Regions from separate parts of the Citrobacter europaeus genome, predicted to be linked through region 1. Evidence: predicted binding sites of a transcription regulator. Region 1 holds the regulator's gene; the other holds the start of a gene.

What was found. Region 1 encodes PurR, which represses purine synthesis genes. Its sites were predicted from a motif close to CANGCAAACGTTTGCNTG; they were not measured.
Region 2: purE (5-(carboxyamino)imidazole ribonucleotide mutase) is a predicted target of PurR. The motif match lies at 2,624-2,641, and genes of this name have one in related genera.

Annotation. Positions count from the first base shown of each region.
Region 1 covers NZ_CP148084.1:2,414,379-2,424,275, reverse strand. The annotation lists gene WHR59_RS11415 (C40 family peptidase) at 210-1,040, shown strand; gene sodB (superoxide dismutase [Fe]) at 1,168-1,749, shown strand; gene WHR59_RS11405 (MFS transporter) at 1,789-2,958, opposite strand; gene cydH (cytochrome bd-I accessory subunit CydH) at 3,134-3,223, opposite strand; gene purR (HTH-type transcriptional repressor PurR) at 3,521-4,546, shown strand; gene punR (DNA-binding transcriptional activator PunR) at 4,543-5,475, opposite strand; gene punC (purine nucleoside transporter PunC) at 5,589-6,794, shown strand; gene cfa (cyclopropane fatty acyl phospholipid synthase) at 7,086-8,234, shown strand; gene WHR59_RS11375 (riboflavin synthase subunit alpha) at 8,269-8,916, opposite strand; gene mdtK (MdtK family multidrug efflux MATE transporter) at 9,134-9,897, shown strand, end outside.
Region 2 covers NZ_CP148084.1:3,720,653-3,730,549, reverse strand. The annotation lists gene WHR59_RS17620 (DUF2877 domain-containing protein) at 1-45, shown strand, start outside; gene WHR59_RS17615 (carbamate kinase) at 49-942, shown strand; gene purK (5-(carboxyamino)imidazole ribonucleotide synthase) at 980-2,047, opposite strand; gene purE (5-(carboxyamino)imidazole ribonucleotide mutase) at 2,044-2,553, opposite strand; gene lpxH (UDP-2,3-diacylglucosamine diphosphatase) at 2,792-3,514, opposite strand; gene ppiB (peptidylprolyl isomerase B) at 3,517-4,011, opposite strand; gene cysS (cysteine--tRNA ligase) at 4,185-5,570, shown strand; gene WHR59_RS17585 (metal-dependent hydrolase) at 5,660-6,184, opposite strand; gene ybcJ (ribosome-associated protein YbcJ) at 6,307-6,519, opposite strand; gene folD (bifunctional methylenetetrahydrofolate dehydrogenase/methenyltetrahydrofolate cyclohydrolase FolD) at 6,521-7,387, opposite strand; gene fimA (type 1 fimbrial major subunit FimA) at 7,963-8,517, shown strand; gene fimI (type 1 fimbrial protein subunit FimI) at 8,595-9,128, shown strand; gene fimC (type 1 fimbria chaperone FimC) at 9,170-9,862, shown strand; gene WHR59_RS17555 (fimbrial biogenesis usher protein) at 9,870-9,897, shown strand, end outside.

The sequences.
Region 1 (9,897 bases):
ACAATCTCATTTATCCCTTTAAAGGCTGTGGATTTGATTATCCGTTCACCAACTCCTACGTTAATTGCTGTTTTTTTTTGCGGTCGGTTACGAAACATAAGTTTAAACAAAAAAAGCTATTAACTTTCCCTCTTTCTATAGATTAGAATCATCAAGTTTTGAAAATCACACGCAGGCACGATAGACCTGCCTTACCAGAGGACTGCTCAGTGGCGCGGATAAACCGAATCTCGATCACGCTCTGTGCTTTACTTTTTACTACACTGCCCTTTACGCCTATGGCTCATGCTTCCAAGCAGGCCAGGACGACACCTACCAATTCTCACACCATCAAAACGGTAGATAAAAAGAAAAGCGCTACAGCCAGCCAAAAAACAACAAAGACCAGCAAGAAAACGGCGACAAAGACCACCAGTAAAACCAGCACCAAAACCGCTTCCTCTTCAAAAAAACGCACAGCCGCTCCGGCAAAGTCGACTAAAACTGTAAATCGTCGTGGTAAAACTGCCGCAGCACAAACTGCTGCCGTTACCTGGACTGAAAAATGCACACCGCGCAAAGGCCATAAGCCGCGCTGTGTGAAGGTGAAAACCACCACCCCAACGACGCTTGCTGACGCGCATAAAGTGAAAGTGCAGAAAGCGACTAAAACCGCCATGTCTACCTTGATGAACCAAATCGGCAAACCTTATCGCTGGGGCGGCACCTCACCAAGAACCGGGTTTGACTGCAGCGGACTGGTCTATTACGCCTATAAAGATCTGGTGAAATTCCGCATTCCGCGTACCGCGAACGAAATGTATCACCTGCGCGATGCCGCGCCGATCGAACGTGGCGAACTGAAAAATGGCGATCTGGTCTTTTTCCGTACCCAGGGTCGCGGAACCGCCGATCACGTTGGCGTGTATGTTGGCAACGGTAAGTTTATTCAGTCACCGCGAAGCGGGCAGGAAATTCAAATCACCTCTCTGAGTGAAGATTACTGGCAGCGCCACTATGTGGGCGCTCGTCGGGTAATGACGCCAAAAACAATTCGCTAAAAACTTACCCTACAGAACATGCTGTAGGGTAAGTTCTTCTTTTGCATAACCTTTCAATTTGCTACCCTATCCTTACTCACAATGAGGCTATTGTGTGTACTCAATATAAATAATAAGGAGAGAAGCAATGTCGTTTGAATTACCTGCATTACCGTATGCCAAAGATGCTCTGGCACCGCATATTTCTGCCGAAACGCTGGAATACCACTATGGCAAACACCATCAAACCTACGTGACCAATCTGAACAACCTGATTAAAGGCACTGCGTTTGAAGGTAAATCACTGGAAGAGATCGTACGTAGCTCTGAAGGTGGTGTCTTCAATAACGCAGCACAGGTCTGGAACCACACGTTCTACTGGAACTGCCTGGCACCGAACGCAGGTGGCGAACCAACCGGTAAACTGGCCGAGGCAATTGTCGCCTCCTTTGGCAGCTTTGCGGATTTCAAAGCGCAGTTCACCGACGCCGCTATCAAAAACTTCGGTTCTGGCTGGACCTGGCTGGTTAAAGGAACGGATGGCAAACTGGCTATCGTTTCCACCTCCAACGCGGGTACTCCGCTGACCACCGACGCGACGACGCTGATGACCGTTGACGTATGGGAACACGCCTACTACATCGATTATCGCAATGCCCGTCCTGGTTACCTGGAGCACTTCTGGGCGCTGGTGAACTGGGAATTTGTTGCGAAGAACTTCGCAGCATAAAAAGATAACGCAGAAGGGAACCCCTTCTGCGTTTTAGTTTTAATGAGTGGCAGTACAGACCTCTTCAGGCTGTTTCCGCGCCGAGATAAAGACCAGCAGCAGCGCAAGCCCCGCCACAATCGCCCCCATCACCGGCACAAAACTGTAGCCTAAACCACCGGAAATCACCGCCCCACCGGCTGCGGCACCCAGTGCGTTCCCCAGGTTAAATGCGCCAATATTGACTGACGACGATAATCCAGGCGCTTCGCTGGCAACGCGCATCACACGCATCTGCAACGGTGGAACGACGGCAAACGTCGCCGCGCCCCAGACCACCATACTGACCGCCGCGCCCAGCTCATTTCGCGCAAGCAAAGGAATGGCCAGCATAATAACCATCAACAGCAGTAAAAAACCTTTCAGCGTACCGTTCACTGAACGGTCAGCCAGTTTGCCGCCAAAGTAGTTACCGATCGAGAAGCCAACGCCTATCAGCACCAGCATACCGGTGACAAATGCCGGTGTGGCATGGGTGATAGTATGCAACACCGGTGAGATGTAGGTATAAAGCGTGAACATCGCCCCGGCGCCCAGAACGGTCGTCAGCAGTGCCGACAGCACCTGCGGGCGCATAAGTACCGCCAGTTCACTACGGACATCCGGGCGCTCTCCTGCCCCACCTTTGGGTAATGAGAAGAACAGGCTGACCATCGCGATGACCCCAAGACCCGCCGTTGCCATAAACGACATGCGCCAGCCGATGGTTTCACCAAGCCAGGTTGCCGCCGGAACTCCGCCAATATTGGCAATGGTTAACCCCATAAACATGGTTGCCACGGCGCTGGCCTGCTTATGTTTGGGTACCACGCTTGCAGCAACCACAGAGCCAAGACCAAAAAATGCCCCGTGATTCAGACTGGTCAAAATACGCGATAACATCAGCGTGGTGTAATCCGGTGAGATAGCCGAGAGCACGTTACCCAGCGTAAAAATCGCCATCAGGAATATCAACGCATTACGTCGCGCACGATGAGACAGCAATAATGTCATCAGCGGAGCGCCCACCATTACGCCAACCGCATACGCGCTGATCAACATGCCGGCCGCCGGAATCGAGACATCCACACCTTTGGCTATGACGGGCAATAATCCCATTGGCGAAAATTCGGTGGTACCAATGCCAAACGCGCCGATCGCCAGCGCCAGTAATGGATAATTGAGTTTCATATTGCGACTCCGTAACGTCGAGCCATGGCGCGACATAAAATAAGAGTCAAAAGCATGACATTGATCGCAAAATTAATAAAGTTAACAAAACTGCAAAAGACTTTTGCTTATTCGCAAACAATAGAGGGGAAAAGCCAGCGGAAAGGATGAGGGAGAATTAACTCCCTCGGGGAAATCAATGCAGCGCTGCGGTCAGGCCACTCGCGACGATCAAGCCCAGAACAATAATGGTAGTTACTAACGAAAATTTCAGATCGGTGCTCATCAAGTTTTCTCCTTTTTATTCCCACACAAAAAGTGATATTGCGCATTTTTACACACTTGAAAGCAAAAATCTCTCACGATTTATATTGATAACTGCTTTTAACTCTTCCCCTTTTCGTTAAGATCAGACAAAATTCCACGCTTACTTGATTAGCGTACCGGCCATTGACCCCTTCCTGACGTTCCGTGTCGTTTTCCCGGCGTGCCGCAACCCTTACGTTGCGCTAAGGGTGTGTTAAGGCAAACGTTTACCTGGAGTATTCTCAGGAGCTTAGGATATGGTCTGGAGTGAGATGTAATGGCAACAATTAAAGATGTAGCGAAGCGAGCAAACGTTTCCACTACAACCGTATCACACGTAATTAACAAAACACGCTTTGTCGCGGAAGAAACGCGTAATGCTGTCTGGGCGGCGATCAAAGAGCTGCACTATTCTCCGAGCGCAGTGGCACGCAGCCTGAAGGTGAATCACACCAAGTCTATTGGCTTGTTGGCCACCAGCAGCGAAGCGGCCTATTTCGCTGAAATTATCGAAGCCGTTGAGAAAAACTGTTTCCAGAAAGGCTATACCCTGATTCTGGGTAACGCATGGAACAGTCTCGAAAAACAGCAGGCCTATCTGTCGATGATGGCGCAAAAGCGCGTTGATGGTCTGCTGGTGATGTGTTCCGAGTATCCGGAGCCGCTGCTGACGATGCTCGAAGAGTATCGCCATATTCCGATGGTCGTCATGGACTGGGGCGAAGCAAAAGCCGACTTTACCGATACGGTCATTGATAACGCCTTCGAAGGCGGTTACATGGCAGGTCGGTATCTGGTAGAACGCGGTCATCGTGAGATTGGCGTGATCCCTGGCCCAATGGAACGTAACACCGGAGCCGGGCGTCTGGCAGGTTTTATGAAAGCGATGGAAGAAGCGCTGATTAAAGTGCCTGAAAACTGGATTGTGCAGGGCGATTTTGAACCTGAGTCCGGCTATCGCGCCATGCAGCAAATTTTGTCACAGTCGCATCGTCCGACCGCCGTCTTCTGTGGTGGCGATATTATGGCGATGGGTGCACTGTGCGCCGCTGACGAGATGGGACTGCGCGTACCGCAGGATGTCTCGCTCATCGGGTACGACAACGTGCGCAACGCCCGCTTCTTCACGCCGGCCCTGACGACTATTCACCAGCCGAAAGATTCGCTGGGTGAAACGGCCTTCAACATGTTGTTAGACCGTATCGTGAATAAGCGCGAAGAGTCACAATCTATCGAGGTGCATCCGCGTCTGGTAGAACGCCGCTCGGTTGCCGACGGCCCGTTCCGCGATTACCGCCGCTAAGCCTGTTGCGCGGGGGCCTCATCTGGCTCCCGCAGCCATTCCTTGTTCAACGTTTCACTATCCCCTAAATAATCCAGCAGCCAGCTCAATGCCGGCGACGTATCGTTCTGTTGCCATGTCAGGCAGCATGCGGCATCAGGAAATGGATTCTCCAACTGTAGCGCAACCCATTTGCCGCTATCGATCCACGGTTTGGCAAAATGCGTCGGTACCATGCCGACGCACAACCCTGCAGACAAACAGGTAGCGGAAGATTCCCAGTCTGGCACCACAACGCGCTTTTGGTTATCCAGCAGCCAGGTAATACGCTTTGGCAACGTACGGGAGGTATCTTCACGCACCAGTGACGGCCAGTTGCGCAACGTGTCATCACTCAGCGGCCCGGGCATTGACGCCAACGGATGATGGCTAGCCACCACGCAGCTCCAGCTCAGCATTCCCATGTCACGGAAGGTATAGCGGCCCCCCACCGGAATCGCCTGCGTGGCGCCGATTGCCAGTTCAACGCGCCCATCGGACAGCGCATCCCAGACGCCGTTAAAGACTTCCTGGAAAACCAACAGTTCCACATCGTCAAAATGACGATAGAAATCGACGATCATTTGTCGGGTACGATCTGGGCGGACAATGTTATCGACTGCGATCGCCAGTTGTCCGCGCCAGCCGTTGGCAATTTGCTGGCATTGCTGGCGAGTGATCTGCATTTTTTTGATAACAGAGCGGCCTTCTTTAAGAAACCATGCGCCAGCAGGCGTCAATTCCACATCCCGATGGCGCCGCTCAAAAAGCGGCACCGCCAGCCACTCTTCCAGTTGACGTACGGTGTAGCTTACCGCGGAGGGTACACGGTGCAACTCCTGGGCGGCAGAACTAAAGCTGCCGTTACGCGCAACGGCATCAACCACTTCAAGTGAATATTCCGACCACATATTCTGCCTGCAAAAAATTTGAAATCAGTAAGCAAATATTAGCGTTTCACAGCGAGAATTACACTCACTACACTCAGCGGCATTGTTCTATTGCTAAAAAAAGAGAAATGATGATGCAACCTGGGAAAGGGTTTTTAGTCTGGCTGGCAGGTCTTAGCGTGCTCGGCTTTCTGGCAACGGATATGTATCTGCCCGCCTTTGCCGCAATTCAGTCCGATTTGCAAACACCTGCATCTGCCGTCAGCGCCAGCCTTAGCTTGTTCTTAGCCGGTTTTGCCGTCGCGCAACTTTTGTGGGGGCCACTTTCCGACCACTACGGTCGCAAACCTATTTTGCTGCTGGGTTTATCTATCTTTGCACTGGGCAGTCTGGGCATGCTGTGGGTTGAAAACGCCACCGGCCTGCTGGTGCTGCGCTTTGTCCAGGCCGTTGGTGTTTGCGCTGCATCGGTTATCTGGCAGGCGTTGGTCACCGATTATTATCCTTCACAAAAAGTAAACCGCATCTTTGCCACCATTATGCCGCTGGTCGGATTATCTCCGGCATTAGCACCATTACTAGGCAGTTGGATCCTGGTACATTTTTCCTGGCAGGCCATTTTCGCCACCCTTTTTGCCATTACCCTAATTCTGATGCTTCCCGCACTGCGCTTAAAACCGACGGTTAAAGCACGCGACGACAGCCAGGACAAACCGACGTTCGCCACCTTGCTACGCTCGAAAACTTACCGCGGAAACGTGCTGATTTATGCCGCCTGTTCCGCAAGCTTTTTCGCATGGCTGACGGGTTCCCCGTTCATCCTCAGCGAAATGGGCTACAGTCCAGCGGTGATTGGCCTGAGCTATGTTCCGCAAACTATCGCTTTCTTAATCGGTGGTTACGGCTGCCGCGCTGCGCTGCAAAAATGGCAGGGCCGTCAACTGCTGCCCTGGTTACTCATTCTGTATGCCATCAGCGTTGTGGCCACCTGGGCAACCGGCTTTATTCATCATGTTGCGCTGGCTGAAATCCTGATCCCATTCTGTGTGATGGCGATCGCTAACGGGGCAATCTATCCTATCGTCGTCGCGCAAGCATTACGTCCTTTCCCACAAGCAACAGGACGCGCAGCCGCATTGCAGAACACACTGCAACTGGGTTTATGCTTCCTCGCAAGCCTTGTGGTTTCCTGGTTAATCGCTACCCCACTGCTCACCACCACCAGCGTGATGCTGACAACGGTGCTGCTGGCGGGCGTGGGTTACAAAATGCAATCACAGAAAGCTGACGCCCCGCAAACAGATGATCGTGCGCAAATTGCCCACGGTGAGTCTCACTAAAGATTGTTGCGGGCAATTAATTAGCCCGCTAACAATTATCAGTTGAATCGATAAAAAATCAGGCCTATACTGATTTCCGGTTGTTAAAAATAACGATAATTTCTATGTATTAACGGTGACAAGAACGTTCCCGTTTTTCCACGGATGGCCTTTTCGGCAAGGGTTCCTCCCTTCCTCTGTTCTACGTCGGATTATAGATTCGCGGATTAATTCCGTGAGATTTCTCACAAAGCCCAAAAAAGCGTCTACGCTGTTTTAAGGTTCTGATCACCGACCAGTGATGGAGAAGCTATGAGTTCATCGTGTATAGAAGACGTCAGCGTACCGGATGATGACTGGTACCGCATCACCAATGAATTATTGAGCCGTGCAGGCATTACCATTAATGGCCCGGCACCGGCGGATATTCGCGTAACAAACCCCGATTTTTTCAAACGCGTATTACAGGAAGGATCGTTAGGGTTGGGTGAAAGTTATATGGATGGCTGGTGGGAATGTGACCGGCTGGACATGTTTTTTAGTAAAGTCCTGCGCGCGGGTCTTGAAAACCAACTCCCCCGCCACTTTAAAGATACGCTACGTATCGCCACGGCCCGCCTGTTCAATTTACAGACCAAAAAACGTGCGTGGGTCGTCGGTAAAGAACATTACGATTTAGGCAACGACCTTTTTACCCGCATGCTGGACCCTTATATGCAGTATTCCTGCGCCTACTGGAAAGATGCCGACACCCTGGAATCTGCCCAGCAGGCGAAGCTAAAAATGATTGCTGAAAAGCTGCAGTTGAAGCCAGGAATGCGGGTGCTTGATATTGGCTGCGGCTGGGGCGGTTTATCCCAGTTTATGGCATCACAGTATGGCGTTAGCGTAGTGGGTGTGACCATTTCGGCAGAACAGCAGAAAATGGCGCAGGCGCGTTGCGCGGGGCTGGATGTCACCATTTTGCTGCAGGACTACCGAGACCTGAACGACAAATTTGATCGCATTGTCTCCGTGGGCATGTTTGAGCATGTGGGGCCGAAGAACTACGCCACCTATTTTGAGGTGGTCGATCGTAATTTAAAACCTGACGGTCTCTTTTTGCTGCATAGCATCGGCTCCAAAAAGACCGACAATAACGTTGACCCGTGGATCAATAAATATATCTTTCCGAACGGCTGTTTACCGTCAGTTCGCCAGATAGCTAACGCCAGCGAGCCACATTTTGTGATGGAAGACTGGCATAATTTTGGCGCGGATTACGATACAACGCTGATGGCCTGGCACGAGCGTTTCATGAGATCCTGGCCCGAAATCGCCGATAACTATACCGAACGTTTCAAACGGATGTTCAGCTATTACCTGAACGCCTGCGCGGGGGCGTTTCGTGCTCGCGACATTCAGCTATGGCAGGTGGTATTTTCCCGCGGCGTTGAACACGGTCTGCGTGTTCCCCGCTAATCGTTATCGCCCCCGAGCCAACGGGGGCTTGACACTACGCTCCCGCTTCGCCCGTGACGTGACTGATGGCGCATTCACGCGCCGCCAGCACACGCTCAACGGTATCAACCACCGCCTGAGTTTGAGGGTCAATTTCAATGTTGACCCGCGCGCCCAGCTTTTTCTTGCCAAGCGTCGTACGCTCCAGCGTTTCCGGGATCAAATGCACACAGAAGCGCGTCGGCGTCACTTCACCGACCGTCAGGCTGATACCGTCAATACCGATAAATCCTTTGTACAGGATATATTTCATCAGCGATGGATCCTGAACCTTAAACCACACCTGTCTGTTGTTCTCAGAGGTCAGAATTTTCGACACTTCGGCGGTAGTCATAATGTGGCCCGACATTAAATGTCCGCCAATTTCATCGCTGAATTTTGCCGCCCGCTCAACGTTGACCAAATCACCGACCTTCAGGTCACCCAAATTGGTGATGCGCAGCGTTTCTTTCATCAGATCAAAGCTTATCTGGTTACCGTTAATTTCGGTGACCGTCAGGCAGCACCCATTGTGAGCAACCGATGCGCCAGTCTCCAGCGCATCCAGCATATATTCAGGCAACTCCACGACATGCGTACGAAAATTTGGTTTTTCATCAATGGACACCAATTTCGCGGTGCCCTGCACAATACCCGTAAACATACTTCAAACTCCTGAACTCAATTAAGACATCTCTGCACAGCACAATAGCAGGTGGAAATTCAGGTTGCCAGCGATGCGCCGCGCCTGCCTGTTTTTTCACTGGAGAATTACGTATTCCTCGCTACAATAGACTGAAATTTCCCCTGCATTTTCTCCTTGCTGCCAGATAAGGCGGCTTTTTTAGTCTCTCAAATAACAACAATATAGTGGTGTACACGTGCAAAAGTATGTAAGTGAAGCGCGTCAGTTATTAGCTCTGGCAATTCCGGTGATTCTTGCGCAAATCGCTCAAACCGCAATGGGATTCGTTGATACCGTCATGGCGGGCGGATACAGCGCCACGGATATGGCGGCCGTCGCCATTGGTACGTCCATTTGGCTGCCGGCCATTCTGTTTGGTCACGGACTACTGCTGGCATTGACGCCGGTAATTGCGCAACTCAATGGTTCCGGACGCCGGGATCGAATCGCCCATCAAATACGCCAGGGATTCTGGCTGGCGGGCAGCGTATCCATTCTGATAATGGTAGTGCTGTGGAACGCAGGCTACATTATTCACTCCATGCATAATATTGACCCGGCGCTGGCGGATAAAGCCGTCGGCTACCTGCGCGCGTTGCTGTGGGGGGCGCCTGGGTATTTGTTCTTCCAGGTAGCCCGTAACCAGTGTGAAGGTCTGGCCAAGACGAAACCGGCGATGGTGATGGGATTTCTCGGCCTGCTGGTGAACATTCCGGTTAACTACGTTTTCATTTATGGGCATTTAGGCATGCCGGAACTGGGCGGCGTGGGCTGCGGCGTAGCTACGGCAGCGGTTTACTGGGTGATGTTTATCGCCATGCTGTCTTACGTAAAACGCGCACGCTCGATGCGCGATATTCGTAATGAGCGTGGTTTCCAGAAACCGGACACCGCCGTAATGAAACGTCTGATTCAACTGGGTTTGCCTATCGCGCTGGCGCTATTTTTCGAAGTGACGCT
Region 2 (9,897 bases), 1.3 Mb from region 1:
ACCCTGTTAGGGTTCTGGATTGGACAACAAATCATAGAAGGATAGGGAATGAAAACGCTGGTTGTTGCTCTCGGTGGCAACGCATTATTGCAGCGCGGCGAGGCGCTGACGGCAGAAAATCAATACCGTAATATTGCCAGTGCTGTACCCGCCCTGGCGCGTCTGGCGCGTTCATACCGCCTGGCTATCGTTCATGGCAACGGACCGCAGGTTGGCCTGCTGTCGTTACAGAATCTTGCCTGGAAGGAGGTTGAACCTTACCCGTTGGATGTGCTGGTGGCCGAGACGCAGGGCATGATTGGTTATATGTTGGCCCAGAGCCTGACCGCAGAACCGGAGATGCCGCCGGTGACCACAGTGTTAACCCGTATTGTGGTATCCGAGGACGATCCTGCGTTTATGTCACCGGAAAAATTTATCGGCCCGGTGTATTCGCCCGAAGAACAAACGCAACTGGAAGCCACCTACGGCTGGCATATGAAGCGTGACGGCAAATACCTGCGGCGTGTTGTCGCCTCGCCTGAGCCTCGCCAGATCGTAGAAAGTGATGCCATTAAGCTCTTGCTTAAAGAAGGGCATGTGGTGATTTGTAGCGGGGGCGGCGGCGTCCCCGTCACTGGCGAGGGATTAGGGGCTGAAGCGGTCATCGATAAGGACCTGGCGGCAGCGTTGCTGGCTGAACAGATCGACGCCGACGGTCTGGTTATTCTTACCGATGCCGATGCGGTCTACGAAAACTGGGGGACGCCGGAGCAGCGCGCGATTCGTCAGGCCTCCCCTGATGAACTGGCACCGTTTGCTAAAGCCGATGGTTCGATGGGACCAAAAGTGACCGCCGTCAGCGAATATGTGAAACGACGTGGAAAACCGGCATGGATTGGCGCGCTGTCACGTATTGAAGATACGCTGGCGGGCAAAGCCGGAACCTGTATCCGTCTGTAAAAAACGGGGGCGTGTGTATGTACGCCCCCGTATCAACTTATTTCAGCTTTGACTGCGCCCAGATGATACCGCTGGCATATTCCGGCGGCAGCAGGGGAATAAGCGCTTCCAGCGTGGCGCTAAGGCGCGCGGTATCGCTGTCGCTCAGGTTCAGGTGACCCACCTTACGCCCTTCACGCACTTCTTTGTCATACCAATGCAGGTGTACCAGCGGCAGCTTCAGCCAGTCGTAGTTCAGGTCGCTGCCGATCAGGTTTACCATCACCGAAGGATTGTTCACCACCGGCGTCGGCAGCGGCAGGCCGGTAATGGCGCGCAGGTGCAGCTCAAACTGGCTGATGCTGGCGCCGTTTTGCGTCCAGTGCCCGCTGTTGTGCACGCGGGGAGCCAGTTCGTTAATCAGCAGACCCTCTGGGGTGATGAAACACTCCATTGCCATCACGCCGACATAGCCCAGCTCCTGCATGATGGCAGAGAGCATCGCTTCGGCCTGTTCCTGCTGTCTGGCGTTAGCCTGCGGGAAGACTACGCTGGTGCGCAGAATGCCGTCCTGGTGCAGGTTATGGGTCAGCGGATAGAAGACGGTGCTGCCGTCGTGCGCACGAGCGCCAACCAGGGAGACTTCACCGGAGAAGTTGATTCCCCGCTCAACGATGCATTCGCCGTAGCAATCGTCCGGCAGTTGTTCGATTTCATTTGCGCGCAAACGCCACTGCCCACGACCGTCGTAGCCGCCGACGCGACGCTTCACAATCGCCAACTCGCCGAGTTTGTCAAACACCGCAGACCATTCGCTTTTATCCGCCAGCAGTTGCCATGGCGCGGTCGCCAGGTTGAGTTTGTCAAAAAGCTGTTTTTGCGTCAGACGGTCGGCAATAATCGGGAAGACGTCGCGGTTAACAAACGCCGGATGACGCGCCAGTTCGCGGGTTAGCGCCGTTTCCGGCCAGCGCTCAATCTCAGCAGTGATCACGCTTTGTTGAAAAGGAACGGCAGCCGGTTCAGCGTCCAGCCCGACGGGCCAGACCGCAATGCCCAGCGGCTCGCCGGCCTGGCGCAGCATGCGTCCTAGCTGACCGTTACCGAGTACACAGACCTGCTTCATGCGACACCTCGCGGGTCCGGGTTCTCCAGCACCTCATCGGTTTGCGCTTTGCGCCAGTCGTTCAGACGCTGGTGTAAGGCTTTGTCGTGTGTTGCCAGAATTTGCGCGGCCAGCAGGGCCGCATTGGCCGCGCCCGCTTTGCCGATCGCCAGCGTGCCCACCGGAATACCGCGAGGCATTTGAACGATGGAATAAAGGCTATCTACGCCGCTCAACGCTGCGCTTTGTACCGGAACGCCTAAAACAGGCACCAACGTTTTCGCCGCAATCATTCCAGGCAAATGTGCAGCACCACCGGCACCGGCAATAATCACCTGATAGCCGTTCTCTTCAGCGCCTTCGGCGAAACTGAACAGTTTGTCTGGGGTACGGTGAGCAGAGACGACCTCAACATGGTGTGGAACGTCCAACATTTCGAAGATTTCGGCGGCGAACTGCATGGTAGCCCAGTCGCTTTTGGACCCCATCACGATGGCGACACGCGCCGGATTATTGCGGGAAGACATGCGTCTGAAAACTCCTGTGGTGCACTACACTCGGCTTTTGAGGGCACAGAGAATAGCATAATTCATCGTCAAGGAAAACGATTGCGCGCTTTACACTTCACTCTTCAAGCTGCCTCTTTGTTGGCTGCATCTGCTCACCCCAGTCACTTACTTTTGTAAGCTCCAGGGGATTCACAGATTTGCCGCCTCGATGCAACTCGAATAGTTTTGTGTAAAGAGGAACTGGATATCTGCAGAATTAAAACGGAAATACGATCAGTTCAACGTCGTGTGGTGTGACTTTGATCATCGAACCTTCGCTGTGCCATGCGCCTAATACCACGCGGAAAGCAGGTTGCTCATTGGCAGTAAGTTCGTGGACCGCCGGGCGGTGGGTATGGCCGTGAATTAACCACTGAACCTGATGTTTTTCCATCTCAGCGATAACGGCCTGCTGATTCACATCCATGATCTCCAGCGACTTGCTGCTGTTGGCCGCTTTGCTGTTGGCGCGCATTTTCGCAGCGATTCGCTGGCGAACGAACAGCGGCAGGGCGAGGAACAGTTTCTGTAACCAGGGTTGATGCACTTTGGCGCGAAATGCCTGATAGCCCGCGTCGTCGGTGCATAAGGTGTCGCCATGCATGATCAGCACCCTGCGGCCATACAGGTCGAGCACTTTTTCTTCGGGAAGCAAGGTCATGCCGCTCTCACGGGCAAAACGTTTGCCGAGCAGAAAATCACGGTTGCCGTGAATAAAAAAGCAGGGAACGCCGGAATCCGCCAGCGATTTTATCGCCGCGGCCATTTCATGATGCAGCGGATTAGGATCGTCGTCGCCAATCCAGGCTTCAAACAGGTCACCGAGAATGTACAGCGCATCGGCCTTTCGCGCATCGCCGGCTAAAAAACGCAGAAAACCGGCGGTGATCGCCGGTTCTTCTGTGCAGAGGTGAAGATCTGCAATAAACAGTGTCGTCACGATTACTCGCTGACGGTCACGTTTTCGATGATGACGTCTTCTTTAGGCACATCCTGGTGCATACCGCTGCGACCGGTGGAAACGCCTTTGATTTTATCAACCACGTCCATGCCTTCAACAACTTCAGCGAACACGCAGTAACCCCAACCCTGCATGCTTTCGCCGGAGAAGTTCAGGAAGTCGTTGTCTGCAACGTTGATGAAGAACTGTGCGGTTGCGGAGTGCGGAGCCTGAGTACGCGCCATCGCCAGCGTACCACGGGTGTTTTTCAAACCGTTGTTCGCTTCGTTTTTGATCGCTTCTTTCGTGGCTTTTTGCTTCATGCCTGGCTCGAAACCACCGCCCTGGATCATGAAACCGTTAATAACACGGTGGAAAATGGTGTTGTTGTAAAAACCTTCGCGGCAGTAGTCCAGGAAGTTTTTAACTGTTTCAGGCGCTTTATCATCAAACGTTTTGATTACGATATCGCCGTGATTAGTGTGGAAAGTAACCATTTTTGCATCCTGTTCCGATAGATTGGTGCTTCGACCCCGTCAAGGGTCAGAGTTAGGGGTGTGTTATAGCATAACCGCAAGCTGCGATCACCTCGCAAAGTGTGCTGCTTCCGGTCTAAATTATGGGTATTATACAGACTTTACTATCCACACACGTCTACACGGAATCTTCGATGTTAAAAATCTTTAATACACTGACGCGCCAAAAAGAGGAATTCAAACCTATTCATGCCGGGGAAGTCGGCATGTACGTGTGTGGTATTACCGTTTACGATCTCTGTCATATTGGTCACGGACGTACCTTTGTTTCTTTCGACGTCGTCGCGCGCTATCTGCGCTTCCTCGGCTATAAGCTGAAGTATGTGCGCAACATTACCGATATTGATGACAAAATCATCAAACGCGCGAATGAAAACGGCGAAAGCTTTGTGGCGTTAGTCGACAGAATGATCGCGGAAATGCATAGCGATTTCGACGCGCTGAATATTCTGCGCCCGGACCTGGAGCCGCGCGCTACGCACCATATCGCTGAGATTATTGAAATCACTGAACAGCTGATTGCCAAAGGTCACGCTTACGTGGCTGATAACGGCGACGTGATGTTCGACGTGCCGACTGACCCGAATTACGGTCAACTGTCACGTCAGGATCTGGAACAGTTGCAGGCGGGTGCGCGCGTTGACGTGGTTGATGTGAAGCACAACCCTATGGACTTCGTGCTGTGGAAAATGTCCAAAGAAGGCGAGCCGAGCTGGCCGTCTCCGTGGGGCGCAGGCCGTCCGGGTTGGCACATTGAGTGTTCGGCAATGAACTGCAAACAGCTGGGCAACCATTTCGATATTCATGGCGGCGGTTCAGACCTGATGTTCCCGCACCATGAAAACGAAATCGCTCAGTCCACCTGCGCGCATGACGGTGAATACGTCAATTACTGGATGCACTCCGGGATGGTAATGGTTGACCGCGAGAAAATGTCCAAATCGCTGGGCAACTTCTTTACCGTGCGCGACGTACTTAAGTACTACGACGCCGAAACCATCCGCTACTTCCTGATGTCGGGTCATTACCGTAGCCAGTTAAACTACAGCGAAGAGAACCTGAAGCAGGCGCGTTCTGCGCTGGAGCGTCTGTATACCGCGCTGCGCGGCACCGACAAATCCGTTACTCCTGCTGGTGGCGAAGCCTTTGAGGCGCGCTTTATTGAAGCGATGGACGATGACTTCAATACGCCGGAAGCCTACTCAGTACTGTTTGATATGGCGCGTGAGGTTAACCGTCTGAAGGGTGAAGATATGGCGGCGGCGAACGGCATGGCTGCGCATCTGCGTAAGCTTTCCAGCGTGCTGGGACTGCTGGAACAGGATCCAGAAGCGTTCCTGCAAAGCGGTGCGCAGGCGGATGACGGTGAAGTTGCTGAAATTGAAGCGTTAATCCAACAGCGTCTGGACGCCCGTAAGGCGAAAGACTGGGCGGCAGCCGACGCCGCGCGTGACCGTCTCAACGAGATGGGCATCGTGCTGGAAGACGGCCCGCAGGGCACCACCTGGCGTCGTAAGTAACTCTCTATTGCCGGATGGCGTCTAACGCCTTATCCGGCCTACGATGCAATGATCGGTAGGCCTGATAAGCTTAGCGCCATCAGGCACTATTAATGACGTCTATACCACCACAGCACACCCATCATCATCACTCCCGGTAGCCACACCCATAATAATTCCGAAATAATCACCTGGTGCCCGTAAGGGGTCGCGTAGCGTGATAGCGCAAACGGCGCGACTTTAATCACCTGCCACGGCGCGAAGAAGCGTTCATCCGACCACGGCCACAGCCAGCCAACGCCTTTGCCGCCGGTGGTGACAGAATCCAGCAGACTGTGCGACAGCAGTGATACCGTCAGGAATAGCCAGCAGCGAATCAATCCCGCCTTAAACCATCGTCGGCCAATCACTACGCAAAGCAGCGGCACGACAAAAGCAAACAGCAGGGAGTGGGTAAAACCACGGTGACCAAACACGTTGCCGTAGGCGACGCCAAGTTTAAAAGACAGTACGTCGGCGTCCGGCAGCATAGCCAGAATGACGCCTGTAAACAGTAATCGCGGGGGGATGACTTTAAGTCCGAGACCTAACCCTAAACAGAGCGGAACGGCAACGTGGGTAACAATTGTTGGCATGATGATCGCTTCATGTGGAAAAACAACATGCTAACAGTTCACTGTGAAGCGGCGGTGAAGTCATTATCTGAAAAAGAGAGGGGAGGTGGCCGGACAAGGAATGACCTTATCCGGCACCGGGATCACGCTACGACGTTAATGCTGTGGCCTTCAAAGCTGACGGTCTGACCGGCAACGATTTTGCAGCGTTTACGCGTTTCAACAGCGCCATCGACCTTCACTAACCCTTCGCCAATAGCAATTTTTGCCTGGGCACCGCTTTCGCTCCAGCCTTCCAGCTTCAGCAAATCGCAGAGTTCAACGTGTGGGTGTTTACCCAGTGAAAATGTGGCCATTTTAAACGTCCTTTACATCATGATATTCAACACACGCCTGCAGCGTGTTTTCGATAAGTGTGGCGACCGTCATTGGGCCTACGCCGCCGGGTACCGGCGTGATATATGACGCGCGTGCGGCAGCATCTTCAAAGACCACATCGCCAACAACTTTACCATTCTCCAGACGGTTGATGCCGACATCAATCACAATCGCACCTTCTTTGATCCACTCGCCGGGTATAAAGCCAGGTTTGCCGACGGCAACAATCAGCAGGTCAGCATGTTCAACATGGCGGCGCAGATCTTTGGTGAACCGGTGGGTGACGGTGGTGGTGCAGCCTGCCAGCAGCAGCTCCATGCTCATCGGGCGACCAACAATATTCGACGCGCCAATGACGACCGCATTCAGACCGTAGGTGTCGATGTTGTAACGTTCAAGCAGGGTTACAATGCCGCGTGGGGTACACGGACGCAGGCGTGGCGCACGCTGGCACAGGCGACCGACGTTATACGGGTGGAAACCGTCAACGTCTTTATCCGGCGCAATACGCTCCAGCACTTTAACGTTGTCGATACCCGCAGGTAACGGCAACTGTACCAGGATACCGTCGATGGTGGTATCTGCATTGAGCGTATCGATCAGCTCAAGAAGCTCCGCTTCGCTGGTGGTTTCAGGCAGGTCATAGGAGCGGGAGACAAACCCCACCTCGTCACAGGCTTTGCGTTTACTCGCAACATAAATCTGCGAAGCCGGGTTGCTACCTACCAGCACAACAGCCAGGCCTGGGGCGCGTAATCCAGCCGCTAAACGCGCCTGAACTTTTTGAGCAACCTCAGAGCGCACCTGCTGCGCAATCGTTTTACCGTCAATAATCTTTGCTGCCATCAGAGAGAGGATTCCGTCTGTTACGTTAAACCGAAGGGGATGCTGCTATTTTGTCAGAAGCGGGACGTGCTGTCAGTTTTCGTTTGCGTTTTTACGTGCGATAGGGGGCGTTACTGCCGGCGAAAGGGGTCAGGTCAGAGGCTAAAGCCTTACGGGTAATTAATGAGCATGCTAATTAAAGTTAACGTGAATGAAACAACTCATCACCCTGGTCTTTTCATGGGTAATGCGTCGCAAACCAGTCTGTTACGCTTAATTTTGGGTGATTTTACCTCATTTTCACCCAGATTTTTCCTGGGGCCTATTAAGAATTAGCCAGGGCCATTAAAAGGAATTGCAGGTATTTTTCATTAATTGAAATGTTTAATTTATCGCTGTGACGAATAGTCATATTCGCGAAGATAAATTAGTGAATCAAATACTCAGGAGAGTTGGGGTAAACGGTTAGCTAATTCTCTTGCGAGATATATCTTTACAGGATGCAGAGATAATTAGCCTGACATTTAATGTCGATAATGAGTCAAACGGATCCCGCAGGACGCCGGAGCCGGATGTGTGTAATTCAAGGGAAATCCATGAAACGTAAATTAATGACCTCTTCTGTTATTGCCAGCCTGATGTTAGTCGCAGGTGCGGCGGTTGCGGCCGATCCGGTAAGCGTTAGCGGCGGTACTGTGCATTTTGAAGGTGAACTGGTCAATGCAGCCTGTGCAGTCAGTACTCAGTCATCCGATCAGGTTGTCACCTTAGGCCAGTATCGTACTGCCAGTTTTGCCGCAGTGGGTGATACGACGGCACAAATTCCGTTCTCTATCGTCCTGAACGACTGTGACCCGAAAGTTGCCGCAACCGCAGCCGTTGCTTTCTCTGGTCAGTCTGATATTACCAATAACAACCTGCTGGCCGTCACTTCTGCAGACAACGGTACTACTGCCAGCGGCGTCGGGATTGAAATTCTGGACAATACGTCCACCGCGCTGAAGCCGGATGGAGCCACCTTCTCTACCGCTCAGGCGCTGGTTGAAGGGACCAACGCCCTGCGTTTCTCTGCGCGTTATAAAGCCACTGCTGCAAGCGCAACGCCGGGTCAGGCAAATGCTGACGCGACGTTCATCATGAAGTACGAATAAGCCGTTTTGATTTGCGCAAGGATGCAGTACGCCTCATTGGATGAGGCAATATCCGGGGATGATGAAGGATGCGGCAGATGATAGGGAAAGGCGTGGCGCTGGCGGGAATGCTATGCGTAATGCCCGTGTTTGCACATACGGTAATACTGGAAAGTGGCCGCGTCCACCTACGCGGGCAACTGGTCAACGGAGCCTGTACGGTCGCCACTGACAGTCAGAATATGCGGGTGCAAATGGGGCAATATCGCACTAATGCTTTCTCCGGGACGGGAAGCTTTGCCTCTACCAGCGTACCGTTTTCACTGCGTTTAACCTCGTGCAGTTCTGATGTCTACGACCATGTTGGGATTGCGTTTGCGGGCGTGACGCCAGCGGAAGATCCGCAGGTTTTCCTTGCCAGCGGCGATGCTTCTGCGGCTTCGGGGATCGGTCTGGCGTTATTTGACGAGCGCCAACGGCAAATTATTCCGAATGCACTGCCGCTTCATTATGCGCCGATTATAACGCAAGAGATGACGTTTCATTTCACTGCTCGTTATCGGGCTGTCTCGGAAAATATAACGCCGGGAATGCTTCGTTCAGACGTGTGGTTTACGTTGGTTTATCCCTGATTTATTTCCCAACGATAATCGCATCAAAGGTATTTGTAGCTATGTCTAATTATCTGAAATCAGGTTTTATCCTTTTACTGGCCTTATTTTCTGCTGCCAGTGTTCAGGCTGCCGGCGGTATTGCATTAGGCGCCACTCGCGTTATTTATCCGGCTGATGCCAAACAAACATCCCTGTCTATCAGCAATAGCGATACCAAAGAGCGTTACCTGGTAAATTCCTGGATTGAGAATAGCGCAGGCGTTAAAGAAAAATCATTTGTGGTTACGCCTCCACTGTTTGTCAGCGAGCCCAAAAGCGAAAATACGCTGCGTATCATCTATGCCGGCGAACCGCTGCCCAAAGATCGTGAGTCTCTGTTCTGGATGAATGTGAAAGCCATTCCGTCAGTCAATAAAAACAGCCTTGAGGGCAAAAATGTTCTGCAACTGGCGATTCTGTCACGTATCAAACTTTTCGTCCGTCCGAATAATTTGCCGCAAATCCCGGAAGATGCGCCTGGGATGCTGACGTTTTCCCGTTCCGGTAACCACCTGAAAATCAATAATCCGTCAGCGTATTACGTCACATTGGTCAATCTCAATGTGGGGAAAACAAAGGTCGATAACGTGATGGTTGCGCCGAAAAGCGATGCGCAGATCCAGCTACCAACGGGCGTTCAGGGCAACGTCACGTTCCAGACGGTCAATGATTATGGCGCTGTGACTCCGGCCAAAACGGTTAGCGTGCGTTGAGATAACGATGAATAAGACAACGTATTTTCCTGGCC